Regions from separate parts of the Pseudoxanthomonas mexicana genome, predicted to be linked through region 1. Evidence: predicted binding sites of a transcription regulator. Region 1 holds the regulator's gene; each other region holds the start of a gene.

Region 1 (6,630 bases):
TTGCGGGCGATGTTGCTCCAGTCGACGATCTCCGCGATCAGCGCCTCGCCGTCGTTGCCCGGCGGGCGGATCACCCAGCGGGCGATCGACAGGGCGCGCTTGAACACCGGCGGCGGCGTATGCACCAGGATCGCGGCGATAGTGCCGAGGATCACGATGACGAAGGCCGCCGACGACCACAGCGACGACAGGCCCGCGCCCTTGAGGATGCTGCCACCGACCAGCGCGACCAGTGCCAGCAGGAGTCCGATGAGGCTGAAGATATCCATGTGCTGATCTATCGGCCCGATGCAGGGGGACTTGAGGTGAGCTTCTTGTAGGAGCGACGTGAGTCGCGACCGGGATCACACCCGGCCCACCTCATCTGTAGGAGCGCCCTGGGGCGCGATGCTTTTCTCCCTGTGACACAAGAGCATCGCGCCCGAGGGCGCTCCTACAGGGAAACGGCGGCCAGATTCGTCACGCCGTCGCGCGCAGCCCGTCGACGTCCAGGATCAGCGCCATGCGGCCGTCGCCGATCAGGGTGGCGCCGGCATAGCCGGGCAGGCCGCGCACGGCGCGCGGCAGCGGCTTGATGACGACTTCCTCGCGGCCACGCACCTGGTCCACGATCAGGCCGAAGCGTTGTTCGCCCATCTGCAGCACCACGATGGTCAGCAGGGGCGCCATCACCGGGTCCACGCGCAGCCAGTGGCGCAGGTCGACCAGCGGAAGGGTATGGCTCTGGCGGTCGAGCACGGCCTGGCCGTCGAACCAGCGCAGGCTCTCGGAGGGCGCGTGCAGCACTTCCATCACGCGCGCCAGCGGCAGGGCGTAGACCGGGTCGCCCGCCTGCACCAGCAGCGTGGGCAGGATGGCCAGCGTCAGCGGCACGCGGATGACGAAGCGGCTGCCGCGGCCCACGTCGGAGTGGATGGTGATCTGTCCGCTGAGCTCGCGGATGCGCGACTGCACCACGTCCATGCCGACGCCGCGGCCGGAGATGTCGGTGACTTCGGCCTTGGTGGAGAAGCCGGGCAGGAAGACCAGTTGCAGGCACTCGTCGTGGGACAGGCGGGCGGCGGCTTCGGGATCGATCAGGCCCTTCTCCAGCGCCTTGACGCGCAGGCGTTCCGGATCGATGCCGGCGCCGTCGTCGCGGATCTCGATGGTGACGAAGTCGCCTTCCTGCTGCGCCGACAGGCGCACGTGGCCCTGCCGCGGCTTGCTGCAGGCTTCGCGCAGTGACGGCACTTCGATGCCGTGGTCGATCGCGTTGCGTACCAGGTGAACCAGCGGATCGGCCAGCGCCTCCACCAGGTTGCGGTCCAGCTCGGTGTCGGCGCCGACCAGTTCCAGGTCGACTTCCTTCTGCAGCTGGCGGGCGACATCGCGCGCCACCTTGGGAAAACGCGAGAACACCTTGCCGACCGGCTGCATGCGCGTGCGCATGACGGCGGTCTGCAGGCGGGCCGTGGCGATGTCCAGCCCGCTGACGGCGCGGTCCAGCTCTTCGTCGCGGATGCGCGCCCGCAGCGTCTTCAGCCGGTTGCGCGACAGCACCAGCTCGCCGACCAGGTTGACGATGGCGTCCAGCCGCTTGGTATCCACGCGGATGGTCTGTTCGGTTTCGCCGCCCGCCTTGGCGGCCGGCTTGCCTGCAGGCGCGGGCTTGGGCGCGGGTTGCGGACGGGGCGGCGGTGTGGGCGAGGGTGCCGCCACCGTCGTCGGCACGCCGTCGCCGTGCAACTGGTCCAGCAGCGCTTCGAACTCGTCGTCGGAGATCAGGTCGCCGCCCGACGAGGCGGCAGCGCCCGCTGCGGGCGGGGTCGCCGGTTTCGGTGCGGATGCGGCATGGCCCTGCACGTCGAACTGGTCGATCAGGATCTGCGGCGCATGCGGCGGGTCTTCGCCGGCACCGATGGCGTCCAGCATCTGCTGCAACCAGTCCAGCGACTGTTGGGCGGCATCGAAATGCTGCGGTTCCAGCGTCGCCTGGCCGGCGCGCACCAGGCCCAGGGTCTCTTCGGCGGCATGGCACAGGTTGACCATGGGCTGGATGCCCAGAAAGCCGGCGCCGCCTTTCAGTGTGTGGAAGCCACGGAACACCGCATTGAGCTGCTCGCTGTCGGACGGGTCCTGTTCCAGCGTGACCAACTGTTCGCCCAGCCGGTCGAGGATTTCCTGCGCTTCGATCAGGAAGTCGGCGGCGATTTCAGGGGTGACGGCGGACATGGGCGGGGCGGGTACCGGAACGGGCGATCAGCGGGAGGAATCGAGCAGGCGCATCGCATGCGCGTGGCGGCGGCGCAGGATGCGGCCGGCGATGACATCGCAGACCAGCAGCACGCCCACGAACAGCAGGACGACGGGATGGCGGGGGCGGCGGTCGGTGGAATCGGTCATGGCGGGTCTCCGGTGCCGCGTCGCGCTTCCGCCGGGCTACAGGCCCAGGCCGGACAGCAGGTCGTCGGCGTCGTCCTGCGAGAAGGCATTGCGGTCAAGACCAGCAACGGCCGGGCCGGCGAGTTCTGAACCCTTGCCGCTGTTTTTTTCCGGTGGCGGCAGGCCCAGCGCGCCGAAGCCTTCATGCACGCGCCGCACGATGCCGGCCACCCGGCGGATGATCTGGCCGGTAAGGTCCTGGTAGCTCTGCGCCAGCGCCATCTCGGACAGGCCCTTGCCGATGCGGTCCACCAACGCAGCCTGTTCGGGCGACAGATCGGTGCCCTTCAGCTGCGCGGCGTAGCCGCGGCACTGTTCGGCCAGATCCAGCGTCGTGTGGCTGGCCTGTTCGGTCATCTCGACCACGTGGTCCAGGCGCGCGCAGGCATCATCGAGCTCGCCGGCGTCGGTGGGGGGCAGTTCGCCGAGGGTCTGCGCCAGTTCGCGCGCCAGTCGCCCCAGGCCCTGCATCATGGGCTGGGTGCGCCAGGCGGCGATGGCGTCCAGTTCCCGGCGCCAGCCCGCCTCGTCGCCCTGTTCCAGGGCATCGAGCGCGTGCTGCAGCTTCTCCACCAGGGCCGCACGGGCGGCACCCACATCGGCGATGGCATTCATCAGGCGGCCGCTCCCAGGCGCTCGAAGATCTTGCCCAGCTTCTCTTCCAGCGTCTGCGCGGTGAACGGCTTGATGATGTAGCCGTTCACGCCGTTCTGCGCCGCTTCGATGATCTGCTCGCGCTTGGCTTCGGCCGTGACCATCAGCACCGGCAGGGTCTTGAAGCGGTCGTCGGCGCGGATGGCCTTCAGCAGCTCGATGCCGGTCATGCCCGGCATGTTCCAGTCGGTGACCACGAAATCGAAACTGCCCTGCGCCAGCGCGGTCAGCGCGGTGCTGCCGTCGTCGGCCTCGGCGGTGTTGGTATAGCCCAGGTCGTTGAGCAGGTTCTTGATGATGCGGCGCATGGTGGAGAAATCGTCCACGATCAGGATGCGCATGTTCTTGTTGGTCACGGGTGCTCCGGTGCTGCGTGGACGGTGGGTCTGGTGGCGGTATCGGCCGGGGGAGGGAAAGGTTTAGGGAGCCTGCGACGTTGCCTTTGTAGGAGCGCCCTCGGGCGCGATGCTTGTCGCAGAAATTCAAGCAAGAGCATCGCGCCCGAGGGCGCTCCTACAGGTATGCATCGTCCAGGGTCACTCGTCGTCGCCCAGCCCCGCGTCCGCCTTCTCGAACACCTGCAGGCGGCCGCGCAGGCGCACCATGGCCTGGCCGTGGATCTGGCAGACGCGCGATTCGCTGACGCCGAGCACCGCACCGATCTCCTTCAGGTTGAGTTCCTGCTCGTAGTACATCGACAGTACCAGCTGTTCGCGCTCGGGCAACTGGCCGATGGCCTTCACCAGCTGCTGGCGGAACTCGCTGCGCTCCAGGTGCTGTTGCGGCGAGGGACCGCCGGTACGGGTGGTGTTGGGTTCGCCATGGTCGTCGATGTGCGATTCCAGGCTCAGCACCTGTCCGCGCGCCGCGTCTTCCATCAGGCGCAGGTATTCGGGCAGCGGCATCTCCATGGCGCTGGCCACTTCGGTGGCGATGGCGGCACGGCCGGTGCGCTGTTCGATCTCGCGCACGGTGGCGGCGGCCTGGCGGGCGCGGCGGTGCACCGAGCGGGGCACCCAGTCGCCCCGGCGGATCTCGTCGATCATCGAGCCGCGGATGCGGATGGACGCGTAGGTCTCGAACGAGGCCCCCTGTTCGGCGTCGTAGCTGCGCGAAGCCTCCAGCAGGCCGATCATGCCGGCCTGGATCAGGTCGTCGATCTCCACGCTGGCCGGCAGTCGGGCGGCCAGATGGTGGGCGATGCGGCGCACCAGGTCGGCATGCTGGGCGATGACGTCGTTGGCGGCGGTGCGCTGCACCGCGCGGTATTGGGCGGCGGCGGTGTTCATGCGGCCACCCCGCGCTGGATCAGGCGTTCCACGAAGAACTCCACGTTGCCGCGGGCGCCGACCGGGGGTTGCCAGCGCGCCGTGGTGCGGGCGATCTCGGCGATCGCGCGCGCCGACGGGCTGCCCGGATAGGCCTTCACCACCGCCTGCTGGCGTTGCACGGCGCGGCGCAGCCAGTCGTCCTGCGGCACGGCGCCCAGGTAATGCAGGGCCACGTCGCCGAGGAAGCGTTCGCAGACACGCGCGAGCTTCTCGTACAGTTTCCGGCCTTCGTTGGGGTCGCGCACCATGTTGGCGATCACGTGCACGCGGTCCAGCCCGCGTTCGCGCGCCAGCACCTTGATCAGGGCGTAGGCGTCGGTGATCGAGGCCGGCTCGTCGCAGACCACCACCACGGTGTCCTGCGCGGCCTGGCAGAAGGTCAGCACGCTGTCGGTGATGCCGGCGGCGGTGTCGACCACCATCACGTCGAGCGCGCGTTGCAGTTCGGAAAACACATGGACCAGGCCCACATGTTCGGCGGGCGTCAGTTCGGCCATGTGGCGGAAACCCGACGACGCCGGCACCACCATCAGGCCTTCAGGGCCTTCCAGCAGCACGTCCTCCAGCTGGCAGCGGCCGGCGACGAGATCGGCCAGGGTGAACTTCGGCGACAGGCCGAGCAGCACGTCCACGTTGGCCAAGCCCAGGTCGGCGTCCATCAGCAGCGTGCGCTTGCCCATTTCGGCCAGCGATACCGCCAGGTTCACGGACACGTTGGTCTTGCCCACGCCGCCCTTGCCGCCAGTCACGGCGATGACGCGCACCGGATGGAAGGCACCGGGCAGGGGGGGCGTGCTGCGGGGGTTGGTCTGCAGCAGGGGGTCAGGCGACATGGGTGGCCTCGGTCGAGCAGGGTTCGTCGGCTTCGCGGCGCAGCTGGTCCAGCCGCAGCACGAGGTGGGCGCTGTTGGCGCGATGGAGGTCGTCGGGCACGCGCTGGCCGTCGGTCACCCAGGCCATGGGCAGCTGGTGGTCCACGACCACCGACAGCGCACTGCCCAGGCGACCGGTTTCGTCCAGCTTGGTCAGCACCACGCCCTGTGGCTGCACGGTGCTGAAGCGGCGGACGACTTCGTCCAGGTCGGCGAAATGGGAATTGGCCGGCAGGCAGAGCAGGGTCTGCACCTGGCCGGACGCGCGCAGCCAGTTGAGCTGGCCGACCAGGTTGCGGTCGCGCTGGCCCAGGCCGGCGGTGTCTATCAGCACCAGCTTGTAGTCGCGCAGGCGTTCCAGCACCAACGCCAGGCCCTGTGCGCTGTCGGCCTCGTGCACGGCGATGCCCAGTTGGCGGCCGTAGCCGTGCAGCTGCTCGCGGCCGCCGATGCGCACGGTGTCGGTGGTCACCAGGGCCACATCGCGCGCGTTGTGGCGCTGGGCGAAGCAGGCCGCCAGCTTGGCGATGGTGGTGGTCTTGCCGGCCCCCGTGGGGCCGACCAGGGCGACCACGCCGCCGGTTTCCAGCGGATCGGCCTCGGTGACGGGCAGTTTCTTCGACAGCAGTCCCAGCATCAGGCCGCGACCGCGATGGGCCTCGGTGTCGGCGGGAATCTGCAGGGCGATGTCGCGGGTGATGCCGGCGTCGAAGCCGTAGTCTTCCATCAGCTCCATCGCCTGCATGCGCACCGGCGACCCGCGCAGGCGTTCGTCGGTGAGGCGGTGCATCTCGCGTTCGATCATTTCGCGCATCGCCGCCAGTTCGCCGCGCATCTGCACCAGCTGCGCGTCGCTCTCGCGCGCGTCGGCGGCGTTGTCGGCCACCACGGTCAGCGTGGGCACGGTGACGGCGGCCGGGGCGGGGACGGTGTCCGCGGAGGGCAGGCGCGCACCTGGCAGGGTGGCGACCTTCGGCGCAGGCGCCGGTTCCGGCAGGGCGACCGGCGGCGCGATCGACGGCAGCATTGCGTCCAGGTCCAGGGTGTCGTCGATGTCCGCGCGCACGGCGGTGCGCGGACGCGGCGGCGCGGCGGGTTCGGCGTGCGGTGCGACGGCAGGTGCCGGTTCGTTGGCGGGCGCCGCGGGCAGGCAGGCGGCCAGCTTGGCGGCGAAGGATGTGGGTTCGATCAGCTGCGGGGCGATGTCGCGCAGGGGTTGGCCGGGCGCGAAGCGCGGCGGCGCTTCGTTGGCGGCGGCAACCGGCGTTGCGACCACAGGCGCCACCGGCATGCGCGGCGTGGCGACGGGGGTCTCGGGACGCGCCGATCCCGGCACGACAGGTGCCGGC
Region 2 (6,630 bases), 890 kb from region 1:
GTCGGATCGCGAGCGCCCCACCCCTTCGGCGCGACGGCGCTCGCGTGATTCCATCGAGGCGGCGCCTGACATTGGAGTCCCGAACCGGTCAGCCGTAGACCGGATACTTCCGGCACTGCGCAGTGACGTTCTCGCGCACCTTCGCCAGCACGGCCTCGTCGCTGGGCGCATCCAGCACATCGCAGATCCAGTTGGCCAGGTCGATGCAGTCCTGCTCGCCGTAGCCGCGCGTGGTCACCGCGGGGGTGCCAATGCGCAGACCCGAGGTGACGAAGGGCTTGCGCGGGTCGTTCGGCACGGAGTTCTTGTTGACGGTGATGTGCGCCTTGCCCAGCGCTTCTTCCGCGTCCTTGCCGCTGACGTCCTTGCCGATCATGTCCACCAGCATCAGGTGGTTCTCGGTACCGCCGGAGACGATCTTGTAGCCGCGGGCGATGATCGTCTTCGCCATCGCCTGGGCGTTCTTCACCACCTGCGCCTGGTAGGCCTTGAATTCCGGCTCCAGCGCTTCCTTGAACGCGACAGCCTTGGCCGCGATCACATGCATCAGCGGACCGCCCTGGATACCGGGGAAGACGATGCTCTGCAGCTTCTTCTCGATCTCCTCGCCGGCGCCCTTCGCCAGGATGATGCCGCCACGCGGGCCGCGCAGCGTCTTGTGGGTGGTCGAGGTGACCACGTGCGCGTCGGGCAGCGGGTTCGGATAGACGCCCGCGGCGACCAGGCCCGCGACATGCGCCATGTCGACGAACAGATAGGCACCCACCTTGTCGGCGATGGCGCGGAAGCGCGCCCAGTCCACCACCTGCGAATAGGCGGAGAAGCCGGCCACGACCATCTTCGGCTTGTGCTCCAGGGCCAGCCGTTCGACTTCGTCGTAATCGATCAGGCCCTGGTCGTTCACGCCGTACTGGACGGCGTTGAAGAGCTTGCCCGAGGCGTTGACCTTGGCGCCGTGGGTCAGGTGGCCGCCGTGGGCCAGGCTCATGCCCAGGATGGTGTCGCCGGGGCTCAGCAGGGCGAAGTACACGGCCTGGTTGGCCTGCGAACCGGAATGCGGCTGCACGTTGGCGTAGTCGGCGCCGAACAGCTGCTTCACGCGGTCGATCGCCAGCTGCTCGGCGATGTCCACGTACTCGCAACCGCCGTAGTAGCGCTTGTGCGGGTAACCCTCGGCGTACTTGTTGGTCAGCACGCTGCCCTGGGCCTCCAGCACGCGGGGGCTGGCGTAGTTCTCGCTGGCGATCAGCTCGACGTGATCCTCCTGCCGGCGCGCCTCATGGGCGATGGCCTGGGCCAGTTCGGGATCGTAGGTTTCGATGCGGGCGTCGCGCGGGAACATCGGGTCTCCGGGGGCAAGAGCGGGCGGGATGGCCGATTGTAGCTCGCCCGGCCTCCGCCGACCCGGCCCCGGAAAGCGAAAAGCGCGCCGGAGCGCGCTTTTCTGGGGCCTCGAGCCTGCTCAGTGGTGCAGCAGCAGGTCGGCGATGATGCCGGTGGCGATGGCGACCATCAGCAGGTTGCCGCGGTCATCGCGGACCCAGTGGTAGCCACGGGGCGGGCGGCGCACGTGGTAGTGACCGTAGTCGTTCACCACGTAGACCGGACCGCGGTAGTAGTCGCGGTAGCGCTGGCCGACGGCCCAGCGGTGGTAATGGGGGGCCGGGCGATAGACCACACGCGGCGGGGCGTAGTACCGGCGGTCGTCATAGCGACGGTCGTAGCGGCGATCATCCCGGCGCCCGTCGTGATAGCCGTGGCGATAGGCCTGGCGCTGGTCGCGGCGGTCGTGCCGGTCATCCCGGCGGTCATCGCGCCAGTCGCGGCGGTCGTCCCGACGGTCGTAATGGTGCGAGCGGCCCCGGTCGTGGCCGCGATCGTCGCGCGCCAGCACGGGAGCGGTGACGGCGAAGGCCAGGACGGCACAGGCGATGCCCTGGAAAAGACGCTTGGTGTTCATGAAAAGCCCTCTGTGTGGCACGTGAGCCCATCATGCCGATTGCATCTGAACCGATTCCGGCTGGAAAACGGTTACGGCCACGTCAATGGCAGGTTAGCGGAACGTGTTCAGCCGCCGGTCGGCACGGCCGGAGCGGCTATAATCGCCGCCTTCCCTTCTGCCTCCCCGCCCGCCGCCGAACCGGCCGGGCGCCGGGGCCTGCGTACCGGAGCCTGCATGTCCTCGCAATACATCTACACCATGAACCGGGTCAGCAAGGTGGTCCCGCCCAAGCGGCAGATCATCAAGGACATCTCGCTGTCGTTCTTCCCGGGCGCGAAGATCGGCCTGTTGGGCCTGAACGGTGCCGGCAAGTCCACCGTGCTGAAGATCATGGCCGGCGTGGACAAGGACTTCGAGGGCGAGGCCCGCCCGCAGCCCGGCATCAAGGTCGGTTACCTGGCCCAGGAGCCGGAACTGAACCCGGAGCACACCGTCCGCCAGGCCGTCGAGGAAGGCGTGGGCGAAGTGCTGCAGGCCCAGGCCGCGCTGGAGGCGGTCTACGCCGCCTACGCCGAGGAAGGCGCCGACTTCGATGCCCTGGCCAAGGAGCAGGAACGCCTGGAAGCCATCCTGGCCGCCGGCGACGCGCACACGCTGGAGAACCAGCTGGACGTGGCCGCCGACGCGCTGCGCCTGCCGCCGTGGGATGCCGTCATCGGCAAGCTGTCCGGTGGCGAGAAGCGCCGCGTGGCGCTGTGCCGGCTGCTGCTGCAGAAGCCGGACATGCTGCTGCTCGACGAACCGACCAACCATCTGGACGCCGAATCGGTGGAGTGGCTGGAGCAGTTCCTGGCCCGCTACACCGGCACCGTGGTGGCCGTCACCCACGACCGCTACTTCCTCGACAACGCCGCCGAATGGATCCTGGAACTGGACCGTGGTCGCGGCATCCCGTGGAAGGGCAACTACACCGAGTGGCTGGTGCAGAAGGACGAACGCCTGAAGCAGGAAGAGAACCAGGAAAAGGCGCGCCAGAAGGCCATCCAGAAGGAACTGGAATGGTCGCGCCAGAACGCCAAGGGCGGCCGCTCGAAGGGCAAGGCCCGTCTGGCCCGCCTGGAAGAACTGCAGTCGGTCGACTACCAGAAGCGCAACGAGACCAACGAGATCTTCATTCCGCCGGGCGAGCGCCTGGGCAATTCGGTGATCGAGTTCAAGAACGTCTCCAAGAAGTTCGGCGACCGCCTGCTGATCGACAACCTGAGCTTCCTGGTGCCGGCCGGCGCCATCGTCGGCATCATCGGTCCGAACGGCGCGGGCAAGTCCACGCTGTTCAAGATGATCACCGGGCAGGAGAAGCCGGACTCGGGCGAGATCGTGATCGGCCCGAGCGTGAAGCTGGCCTACGTGGACCAGAGCCGCGACAAGCTGGAAGGCAACCAGACCGTGTTCCAGGAAGTGTCCGGCGGCCTGGACATCCTCAACATCAATGGCGTGGAAATCCAGTCGCGCGCGTACATCGGCCGCTTCAACTTCAAGGGCCAGGACCAGCAGAAGCTGGTCGGCTCGCTGTCCGGCGGCGAGCGCGGCCGCCTGCATATGGCCAAGACGCTGCTGCAGGGCGGCAACGTGCTGCTGCTCGACGAACCCTCCAACGACCTGGACATCGAAACCCTGCGTGCGCTGGAAGATGCGTTGCTGGAATTCCCCGGCAACACCTTCGTCATCTCGCACGACCGCTGGTTCCTGGATCGCATCGCCACGCACATCCTCGCCTTCGAGGGCGACTCGCACGTGGAGTTCTTCCAGGGCAACTATCGCGAGTACGAAGAAGACAAGAAGCGTCGCCTGGGCGAAGAGGGTGCGCGCCCGCATCGCCTGCGGTTCAAGGCGTTGAAGTAAGCGGTCGCTTGCAAGCCTGATGACATGCCCGCCTCCCGGCGGGCATGCTCGTTTCAGCCGCGGCTGAACAGCAGGAAGAGTACGAAGACGCCAGCGCCGACCATCAGGCTCTGGGCCACCATGAACATCCCCAGCCCGACCAAGGCCCGCAGCGCCGACGTCCACCCGGAGTGCCGGTTGAACAACTGGACGAGCGAGAAGACGGTGTAGGCCACCACGCAGAGCAAGACCCACGCCTGCGCGCTGGGTATCCAACGCTGCAACACGATGGCGAGCGCCATGAAGACAAAAGACTGCACGGTCAGGAACGCCGACACGACCAGCCATTCGGGATAGTTCAATCCCCGCCCCTTGAAGGCCAGCCAGAAGGCGGCCGCCTCAAGCGGCAGGCAGAGCAGGGTGAATGCGGTCATGTGACCATTGAGCCAGTCCTTCGCTGCGGCAAACGTCGCGGCCAGCGCAGTCGGGTCCATACCCGCGCCCGCCTTCGGAGCGCCGCTGCCCGCGAAGCCCAGCTCCATCGCCGAACCGACGATGTCTCCGTCCAGCAGGAGTTTCCCCAGCAGAAGCACGGCCGCCGCGGAGATCATCAGCAGCAGCAACGGCTTCACCTGCTTCGCACGGCGTCCCTCCAGGTAGCCGCGCATCAGATGCCCCGGCCGCAGCATCAGCTCCTTCAGCGAATACAGGATGCCGCGGTCCATGTGGAGCACGCTGTGCTCCAGCTCGTGGCCGAGGAAATGCCAGTCGATGCGGTGCACCGGCGTGGGTTGGCCGCAGGCGGGACAGAACTTCTGCTCGGGGTGGGCGACGGCCAGGCCGCAGTTGATGCACATGCTCGCGTCGCCCATTCCGGTCCCCTGTCGGTGGTCGGCGGATTCTAGGGAACCGGTGCGGGCGAGTCCAACCTCGCCCTCGACGGCCGCCCCATTGCGGGGAAAGCCCGCACTGCGAAGGTGCCGATTAAAGCGCGTTCGCACGGCGCCGATAGCGCCTCAACAACGGGACCGACATGATGCTGCCGCGGGCTGGCGGCGTGCGTGCCTGCCCCTCCCCCACAAGGAGCCCCATGAACGCTTGTGCTGCCGCCCCCGTGCCCGATGCCGGCATCGACGACCACATCCAGTCCGTATCGGGGCTGTCGGACTCGCTGCTCAAGCAACTGCGGCAATCGCTGCAGAAGATCGACGAGATCAACCGCATCACCCGCATCATCTCGATGAACGCCCGCATCGAAGCCGTCCGCATCGGCGCTGCAGGCCGCAGCTTCGGCGTGATCGCCGAAGAGATGGACACGCTCTCGCGCCGGGTTAGCGACACCGCGCAGGAGATCGACCGCATGGCGGATCGCACCAGCACCGACCTGCGGGAACGACTGGATCGCCTGCAGACCGACGTGCGCCGTACCCGCCTGACCGATCTCGCGCTGGCCAACATCGACCTGATCGACCGCAATCTCTACGAGCGCAGCTGCGACGTGCGCTGGTGGGCCACCGACGCCGCCGTGGTGGCCGCCGCCCAGGACCCGAACCCCGCGGCGCTCGCCCACGCCAGCCAGCGCCTCGGGCAGATCCTGGACTCGTACACCGTCTACTTCGACCTGGTGCTGGCCGACCTGGACGGCACCGTGATCGCCAACGGGCGCCCGCGGCAATACCGCTCGGTCGGCCAGTCGGTGGCACAGCAGGCCTGGTTCCAGTCCGCCATGGCCACTGCCAGCGGCGAGGAATTCGGCTTCCAGTCGATGCATGCCAGTCCTCTGGCGGGCGGCGAGCGCGTGCTGGTGTACGCCTGCACGGTGCGCCAGGACGGGCGCGTGACCGGCCGTCCGCTGGGCGTGCTGGGCATCGTGTTCCGCTGGGACGCGCTGGCGCAGACCATCGTCGAACGCACGCCGCTGTCCGAGGCGGAATGGCGCCGCAGCCGCGTCTGCATCGTCGACGGACAGGGTCTGCTGCTGGCCGACACCCAGGCAGGGGGTGCTGCGAGACTCGATTTTCCCGGACGCGACGCCCTGTTCGCGCAACCGCGCGGGGCGGCGGAACGGATCGTGGACGGCCAGATGCAGTGTCTCGCGCAGGCCGCGTCGCCGGGCTACGAGACCTACCGGACCGGCTGGCATTGCGTGATCGTGCAGGACGCCGGCTGAGAGCGGCCCCGACGCTCAGGCCAGCCACACCTCGCCGTCGCGCACCTGCACCTGCACGGCGCGCAGGGCGTCGCCGCGACAAGGGCCGGCGACGCAGTCGCCGCGGTCCAGTTCGAACGACGCGCCATGCGCGGCGCACACCAGGTGCCCGTCCTTGCTCTTCAGGAACTGGCCCGGAGCCCAGTCCAGCCGGCGCCCCGCATGCGGACAGACGTTCAGCCAGGCGCGCACTTCGTCCCCCAGTCGATAGAGAACCAAAGATTCGGCATCGCCATCGATCGTGGCCTCTACTTCGGCGAACCCGCCTTCGGCGATGTCATTCAGTGCACTGAGTCGCATGGCGCTTAACGAAGTCCTCACACGGTCACAGAACCGTCATCCGATACTGGGCGCATCGGCCCCGGCCGCATTCTGTCACGACGCACCGCCATGTACGCACGCCACTTCCAGTTCAACGCCTTCCGCAACGCCTTCGCGCCCCGCAAGCCGCGGCATCCGCTGCTACGCCTGGGTATCGGCCTGCTGGGACTGGCCGTGCTGGCCGTACTGGTGTTCGTCAGCGTGTTCGTCGGCGCGGCCATGATCGCCGGCGGCCTGCTGTACAGGCTGCTGCGCCAGCGCGGCAAGCCGGTCGCCC
Region 3 (6,630 bases), 520 kb from region 1:
GCCCGCGTCGTCATGCAGGCGCACGCGTCCGCTGAGCAGGTGGCAGAACTCGTGCTCGGTGTACTGCACGCGCCAGGCGCCCACGCCGCCCTCCCACACCCCGCAGTGGAATCGCTCGTCCTGCGAGGAATACGCATTGGCGACAGCCTGGAGCGGCTGGCCGTGGACCAGGCGTTCGGCGGCGACCGGCGCGCGCGTGGCGTCATCCGGCATGTGCGGTACGGCAACGATGCGGGGCATGGCGGGGCCTCGGGTCGGGGCCGCTATCATGGCGCTCCCTTTCGGCAGCCATCAAGGAGCGGCCATGAGCGTGCGCACCCTGCAGGAATTCCTTGCCTCGACCCGTGAGAAGGACGCCGGCGCGGACGCGTTCGAACTGGAAAGCCCGCACCTGTTGGAGGTACGCCTGAACGGGCTGGTCTGGGCCAAGGCGGGGGCGATGGTCGCACGCAAGGGGGCGGTGAAGTTCACCCGCCAGGGCGTGCTGGAACAGGGGCTGGGCAACCTGTTGAAGAAGGCCGTCAGCGGCGAAGGCATGCAGCTGATGAAGGTCGAGGGGCAGGGCCGCGTGTACCTGGCCGATGCCGGCAAGAAGATCACGCTGCTGCGCCTGGCCGGCGAATCCATCTTCGTCAACGGCAACGACGTGCTGGCGGTGGAATCGGGCATCGAGAGCCGCATCACGATGATGCGCAAGGTGGCCGGCATGCTGTCGGGCGGCCTGTTCAACGTGCGGCTGAGCGGGCACGGCATCGTCGCCATCACCTCGCACTACGAGCCGCTGACGCTGCCGGTGAACGCGCAGACCGGCCCGGTGTTCACCGACCCCAATGCGACCGTGGCGTGGTCCGGTGGCCTGGCACCCGAGATCATCACCGACATCTCGCTGGGCACGCTGATGGGGCGCGGATCGGGCGAGAGCATCCAGCTGCGCTTCGCCGGCGAGGGCTGGGTGGTGGTGCAGCCGTACGAAGAGGTGGCGTTGCAGCCGCGACCGTAGCCGGCGCGCGTCAGCCGCCCATGGCGCCGACCGAGACGCGGTTGCGGCCTTCGCGCTTGGCGCCGTAAAGCGCCTCGTCCGCTGCGCGCAGCAGGTCGTCGACGTGGCGGAACTGCTCCAGCGCGCCCTGCGTGGCCAGGCCGGCGGAAAAGGTGATGTGCAGGGGCTGTCCGCCCACGTCGGCCATCGCCACCCCCGAGACCTCCGACAGGATGCGGCGCACGACCTGCGCGGCGGCTTCCTCGCCGATGCCGGGCAGCACCACCAGGAATTCCTCGCCGCCGTAGCGGGCGACGATGTCGCTGCTGCGCACGTGCCGCAGCAGCGCCTTGGCGAAGTTGCGCAGCACCTCGTCACCGACCAGATGGCCCCAGCGGTCGTTGACCTGCTTGAAGTCGTCCAGGTCGATGAAGGCGATCGACAGCGGCCAGCCATGGCGGGTGGCGGCATCGAATTCCTTCTCCAGCACCTCTTCCAGCTGGCTGCGGTTGTACACGCCGGTCAGCGGGTCGCGGCGGACTTCCTCGGCCAGGCGGCGCGCGCGATCCTCGTGTTCATCGGCTTCCTTGCGCGCACGCGCGGCTTCCTGGATCTCCCGCAGGTTGCGTACCACCAGCAGTTCGCGCGCCTGGTCCAGCAGGGCCTGGATGCGGGCGGGCGGCGCGGGTGGGACGTCGAACATCGCGCAGACTTCGGGCAGGGCGGACACCATCTCCTCGGTCAGCGCCAGGTAGGACGCATAGTCCAGGCCCAAGCGCGTCGCCGCCTGCATCGCGGCATCGCGATGGGCGTGTTCGCTGCGCGATGCGTCGGCACCGGCCAGCCAGATGTCGGCGACATGGCCGGATACGGCCACGCATGCGTTGAACGGGGTATCGGACGCGGGCGCTTCGCTTTCCAGGATCGCCTCGCGCAACAGCGCCGGCAGGTTCCATTGCCGTGCCAGCCAGCCGCCGACCGTCGCGTGGTCGCACCCCAGCCATTCGCGCTCGGCCGCCAGCAGCTCGGCGTTGTCGGCGGCGCGCTCGACCAGCCGCGCGTAGTCCTCTCCCAGCACTTCCAGCAGGGCCAGCATGCCGATGTCCTGCAGCAGGCCGGCCAGCATCAGTTCTTCCGCCTTGCGCAGGCCGGCATGCTGGCCGAGCAGCCGCGACGCCAGCGCCGCGGTCACGCTGCGGCGCCAGACGCGCTCGCGGGCCACCGGATGGCTGCCCTGGCCGCATTGCGCAAGGGAAAAGCCCAGCGCGAGGGTCAGGGTGGCGTTGAGGCCAAGTACGGTGAGCGCCTGAGACAGGTTCTCCACGCGGCGCCGGCTGGCGTACAGCGGCGAATTGGCGATGCGCAGCATGCGCGCGCTGAGCGCCGCGTCCAAGCCGATGGTGTCGGCGGCCGTGGCCATCACCACGTCCGGATCCTGCGCCAACTCGATGATGCGCAGCGCCACCCCGGGCGGGCTGGGCAGGTTGCGGCAGTTCAGCAACTGGGTTTCGAGTTCGGGACGCATCCGGGCGCGCGCTGGGCGTGAGAGAGTGGCCGGCAGCATGCCAGCAAAGCGTGACGAAGTGTCACCTTTGTAACCAGTTTCGGCGCCGCGCGCGCAAACTTTAGATGGCTGCGACGGACGGTCGCACGCGGCCTCCATACGCAGCCCGGAAACGGAAAAAGCCGCGGTTTCCCGCGGCTTTTCCGGTTCGCAGCAGATCGGCTTGCGGCTTACGCCAGGCCGGCCTGCTTCATCACTTCGGCGGCGTAGTCTTCCACCACCTTCTCGATGCCTTCGCCGACCACCAGGCGCTGGAAGCCGACCACGTCGGCGCCGGCGGCCTTGACCACCTGCTCGACCGACTTGTCGCTGTCCAGCACGTACGGCTGGCCGTACAGCGTGACCTCGTTGATGATCTTGTTGATCTTGCCGGAGATGATCTTCTCCAGGATGTCGGCCGGCTTGGCCTTGTCCTTGTCCGACATCTTGGCCAGCTCGATCTCCTTCTCCTTCGCCACGAACTCGGCCGGCACGTCGGCGGCCTTGTTGTGCGGGGGGTTCATCGCAGCGATGTGCATCGCCAGGCCGCGGGCCAGGTCGGCGTCGCCGCCCTTGACCTCGACCAGCACGCCGATCTTGCCGCCGTGCACGTAGGCCGCGACGTTGTTGGCGCTGTCGATGGCGACCAGGCGACGGATCTGCATGTTCTCGCCCAGCTTGGCGATGGCGGCGGCACGGGCTTCCTCGACGGTTTCGCCGGACGGCAGCTTGGCCGACTTCAGCGCCTCGACATCGGTAGCGCCGGCGGTCAGCGCGGCCTGGGCCACGGCGTCGGTGAAGGCGATGAAGTTGGCGTCCTTGGCGACGAAGTCGGTCTCGGAATTGATCTCGACCAGCACGGCCTTGCCGCCGTCCTGGGCCACGGCGATGCGGCCTTCGGCGGTGACGCGGTCGGCCTTCTTGTCGGCCTTGGCCAGGCCCGACTTGCGCAGCCACTCGGCGGCGGCGTCGATGTCGGCGTTGTTCTCGGTGAGCGCCTTCTTGCACTCCATCATGCCGGCGCCGGTGCGCTCGCGCAGTTCCTTGACCAGGGAAGCGGTGATTTCCACGGGATTACCTCTGTTTGGATTGGCAAAGCCCCTCTCCCGTCGGGAGAGGGGTTGGGGTGGGGGTCCGGTGGGATCGCGACGCCCTGAGCGTCAACGTGCTGCCCGTACCCTCATCCGCCCTTCGGGCACCTTCTCCCGACGGGAGAAGGAAGAACATGAGCCGCCGCGCAGCATGGCGCGGCGGCGTTGCAGCCGGATTACTCGGCGGCGGCTTCGTCGGACTTCTTGCCGGCGGCCTTCTTGGCCGGCGCGCGACGGGCGCCCTTGTCGTCGCCACCTTCGGCGAACTCTTCCTCGCGCACCACGGCGGCGTTCGGCGCAGCGGCCTTGCCTTCCAGCACGGCGTCGGCGGCGGCACGCGCGTACAGCTGCACGGCGCGGATGGCGTCGTCGTTGCCGGGGATGGCGTAGTCGACCAGGGCCGGGTCGTAGTTGGAGTCGACCACCGCGACCACCGGGATGCCGAGCTTCTTGGCTTCCTTGATGGCGATGTCTTCATGGCCGATGTCGATGACGAACAGGGCGTCCGGCAGGCGGTTCATTTCCTTGATGCCGCCCAGCGAGGCCAGCAGCTTCTCGCGCTCGCGGCGCAGGCCCAGCACTTCGTGCTTGACCAGCTTCTCGAACGTGCCGTCGGTTTCGGCGGCTTCCAGTTCCTTCAGGCGGGCGACCGACTTCTTCACGGTGGCGAAGTTGGTCAGCGTGCCGCCCAGCCAGCGCTGGGTCATGTACGGCATGCCGCAACGCTCGGCCTCTTCCTTCACGGCCTCGCGCGCGCTGCGCTTGGTGCCCAGGAACAGGATGGTGCCGCGCTTCTGGGCCACGCCCGAGATGAAGTTCATCGCGTCGTTGAACAGCGGAACGGTCTTCTCGAGGTTGATGATGTGGATCTTGCCGCGGGCACCGAAGATGTACGGCGCCATCTTGGGGTTCCAGTAGCGGGTCTGGTGGCCGAAATGGACGCCGGCTTCCAGCATCTGGCGCATGGTGACTTGGGGCATTGCAGTAACTCCATCGAAGGGGAACCCACCGTCCGGTTCAAGGGAGGACGGCGCCGGTGAGGGCGGGGTTCCGGGGTTGGGCCTCCCTGCGGCTTCCGTGTCCGAACCCTTCAGCGAAGGGCACCCCGGCACGGGTTGGGGCAGCAGGTGTGGATTCGTCGGTGTCGCCCGACGTGGGCGGTCCGGCCGGGCAGACCCGGGCGCGAAGCCGCGGGAGTATAGCGGGGCAGGGCGGGGCGCGGCAAATCAAGGCCTGCCTGAACCGGCGCGCGGTGGCCTGGACGTTCAGCCCGGCAACCAAATGGGGGATAATCGGCCAATGGCCATCCAGCTGAAAACCCCCCAAGACCTCGCCCAGATGCGCATCGCCGGCCGCCTTGCCGCCGAGGTGCTGCAGGTGGTCGCCCCGCACGTGAAGCCGGGCGTGACCACCGCCGAACTGGACCGCATCTGCCACGACCACATCGTCAACGTGCAGAAAGCCATTCCGGCCAACGTGGGCTACAAGGGCTTCCCGGCGACCGTCTGCACGTCGGTCAACAACGTCATCTGCCATGGCATTCCCAGCGAAGGGAAGGTGCTCAAGGACGGCGACATCCTCAATATCGACGTCACCGTCATCAAGGACGGCTGGCACGGCGACACCAGCCGCATGTACATCGTCGGCACACCGTCGGTGATGGCGAAGCGGCTGGTGGACGTCACCCGCGAGGCCATGTTCCGCGGCATCCGCGCGGTGAAGCCGGGGGCGACCCTGGGCGATGTCGGCCACGCGATCCAGCAGTACGCCGAAAGCGAGCGCTTCAGCGTGGTGCGCGAGTACTGCGGCCACGGCATCGGCAAGGTCTACCACGACGAACCCCAGGTACTGCACTACGGGCGCCCGGGCGAGGGCGTGGTGCTGAAGCCCGGCATGACCTTCACCATCGAGCCGATGATCAATGAAGGCGCGCGCCACACCCGCGTGCTGCCCGACGGCTGGACCGTGGTCACCAAGGACCGCAAGCTGTCCGCGCAGTGGGAGCACACCGTGGCGGTGACCGAGGACGGCGTCGAGATCCTGACCCGCGTGCCGGGCGACGACAACGACCTGTGAGCAGCCCGCCAGCCGCGAACGGACATGCGACGCGGCTTCCGGACATCGGCCCGGACGTCGCCGATGACCCGGCTTGGGCGGCGGCGGCGCGCGCCTCGCTGGCCCACACCGATGCCCGGCTGGACAAGCGCTTCGACCAGGACGACGGCATGGACCGCATCCTCGCGCTGCGTGCGCGGGCGGTCGACCACCTGCTGAAGGACGCCTGGCTGCGGTGCATTCCGGCGGAGGCGCCGATGGCGCTGTTCGCCGTGGGGGGGTATGGGCGCGGCGAACTGTTTCCCCAGTCCGACGTGGACGTGCTGGTGCTGGCCTCGGCCGACACCCAGCAGCGCCACCACGAGGCGGTGGCGCGTTTCTTCGCCATGTTGTGGGATGCCGGGCTGCCGATCAGCCACAGCGTACGCTCGGCGGCCCAGTGCACGGCCGCGGCTGCGGCCGACCAGACGGTGCTGACCGCGCTGATCGAAGAGCGCCTGATCGTCGGCGAGCCGGTGGACGAAGCCCTGCTGATCGACGCCATCGGCGCTGCGCGCGTATGGCCGCCGCGCGACTTCTTCGTCGCCAAGCGCGAGGAACTGCGCATCCGCCATGCCCGCTTCGGCGACACCTCCGACAACCTGGAGCCCAACATCAAGGACGGCCCCGGCGGCCTGCGCGACCTGCACACGCTGGGCTGGATGGCGCTTCGCACCTTCGGCGTGCGCGACCTGGAGCCGCTGGTGGGCATGGGCCATCTGGGCCAGGACGAAGCGGTCGCGCTGGCACGCGAGCGCCGCGCGCTGGGCCGCCTGCGCTACGGCCTGCACCGCGTCGCGGGGCGCGCGGAAGAACGCCTGCGCTTCGACTACCAGAAGACGCTGGCCCAGCGGCTGGGCTTCGCCGACGACGCCGAAAGCCTGGGCGTCGAGAAGATGATGCAGGGGTTCTACCGCAGCGCC

What was found. Region 1 encodes FliA, which starts transcription of late flagellar genes. Its sites were predicted from a motif close to TAAAGTTTNNCNNNCNNNGGCCGATAA; they were not measured.
Region 2: IAE60_RS18610 (methyl-accepting chemotaxis protein) is a predicted target of FliA. The motif match lies at 4,809-4,835, and genes of this name have one in related genera.
Region 3: IAE60_RS16805 (GGDEF domain-containing protein) is a predicted target of FliA. The motif match lies at 2,581-2,607, and genes of this name have one in related genera.

The regions. Positions count from the first base shown of each region.
Region 1 covers NZ_CP060731.1:3,070,095-3,076,724, reverse strand. Annotated here, with positions in the region: gene IAE60_RS14430 (flagellar motor protein) at 1-269, opposite strand, end outside; gene IAE60_RS14425 (chemotaxis protein CheA) at 460-2,214, opposite strand; gene IAE60_RS14420 (hypothetical protein) at 2,242-2,385, opposite strand; gene IAE60_RS14415 (protein phosphatase CheZ) at 2,422-3,039, opposite strand; gene cheY (chemotaxis response regulator CheY) at 3,039-3,419, opposite strand; gene IAE60_RS14405 (RNA polymerase sigma factor FliA) at 3,615-4,367, opposite strand; gene IAE60_RS14400 (MinD/ParA family protein) at 4,364-5,242, opposite strand; gene flhF (flagellar biosynthesis GTPase FlhF) at 5,232-6,630, opposite strand, start outside.
Region 2 covers NZ_CP060731.1:3,960,023-3,966,652, forward strand. Annotated here, with positions in the region: gene IAE60_RS18585 (hypothetical protein) at 1-54, opposite strand, end outside; gene glyA (serine hydroxymethyltransferase) at 89-1,342, opposite strand; gene IAE60_RS18595 (RcnB family protein) at 1,463-1,960, opposite strand; gene ettA (energy-dependent translational throttle protein EttA) at 2,177-3,844, shown strand; gene IAE60_RS18605 (DUF3667 domain-containing protein) at 3,898-4,695, opposite strand; gene IAE60_RS18610 (methyl-accepting chemotaxis protein) at 4,914-5,993, shown strand; gene IAE60_RS18615 (Rieske (2Fe-2S) protein) at 6,009-6,332, opposite strand; gene IAE60_RS18620 (hypothetical protein) at 6,423-6,630, shown strand, end outside.
Region 3 covers NZ_CP060731.1:3,585,988-3,592,617, reverse strand. Annotated here, with positions in the region: gene IAE60_RS16815 (cupin domain-containing protein) at 1-240, opposite strand, end outside; gene IAE60_RS16810 (AIM24 family protein) at 305-1,000, shown strand; gene IAE60_RS16805 (GGDEF domain-containing protein) at 1,011-2,504, opposite strand; gene tsf (translation elongation factor Ts) at 2,714-3,592, opposite strand; gene rpsB (30S ribosomal protein S2) at 3,790-4,593, opposite strand; gene map (type I methionyl aminopeptidase) at 4,913-5,689, shown strand; gene glnD ([protein-PII] uridylyltransferase) at 5,686-6,630, shown strand, end outside.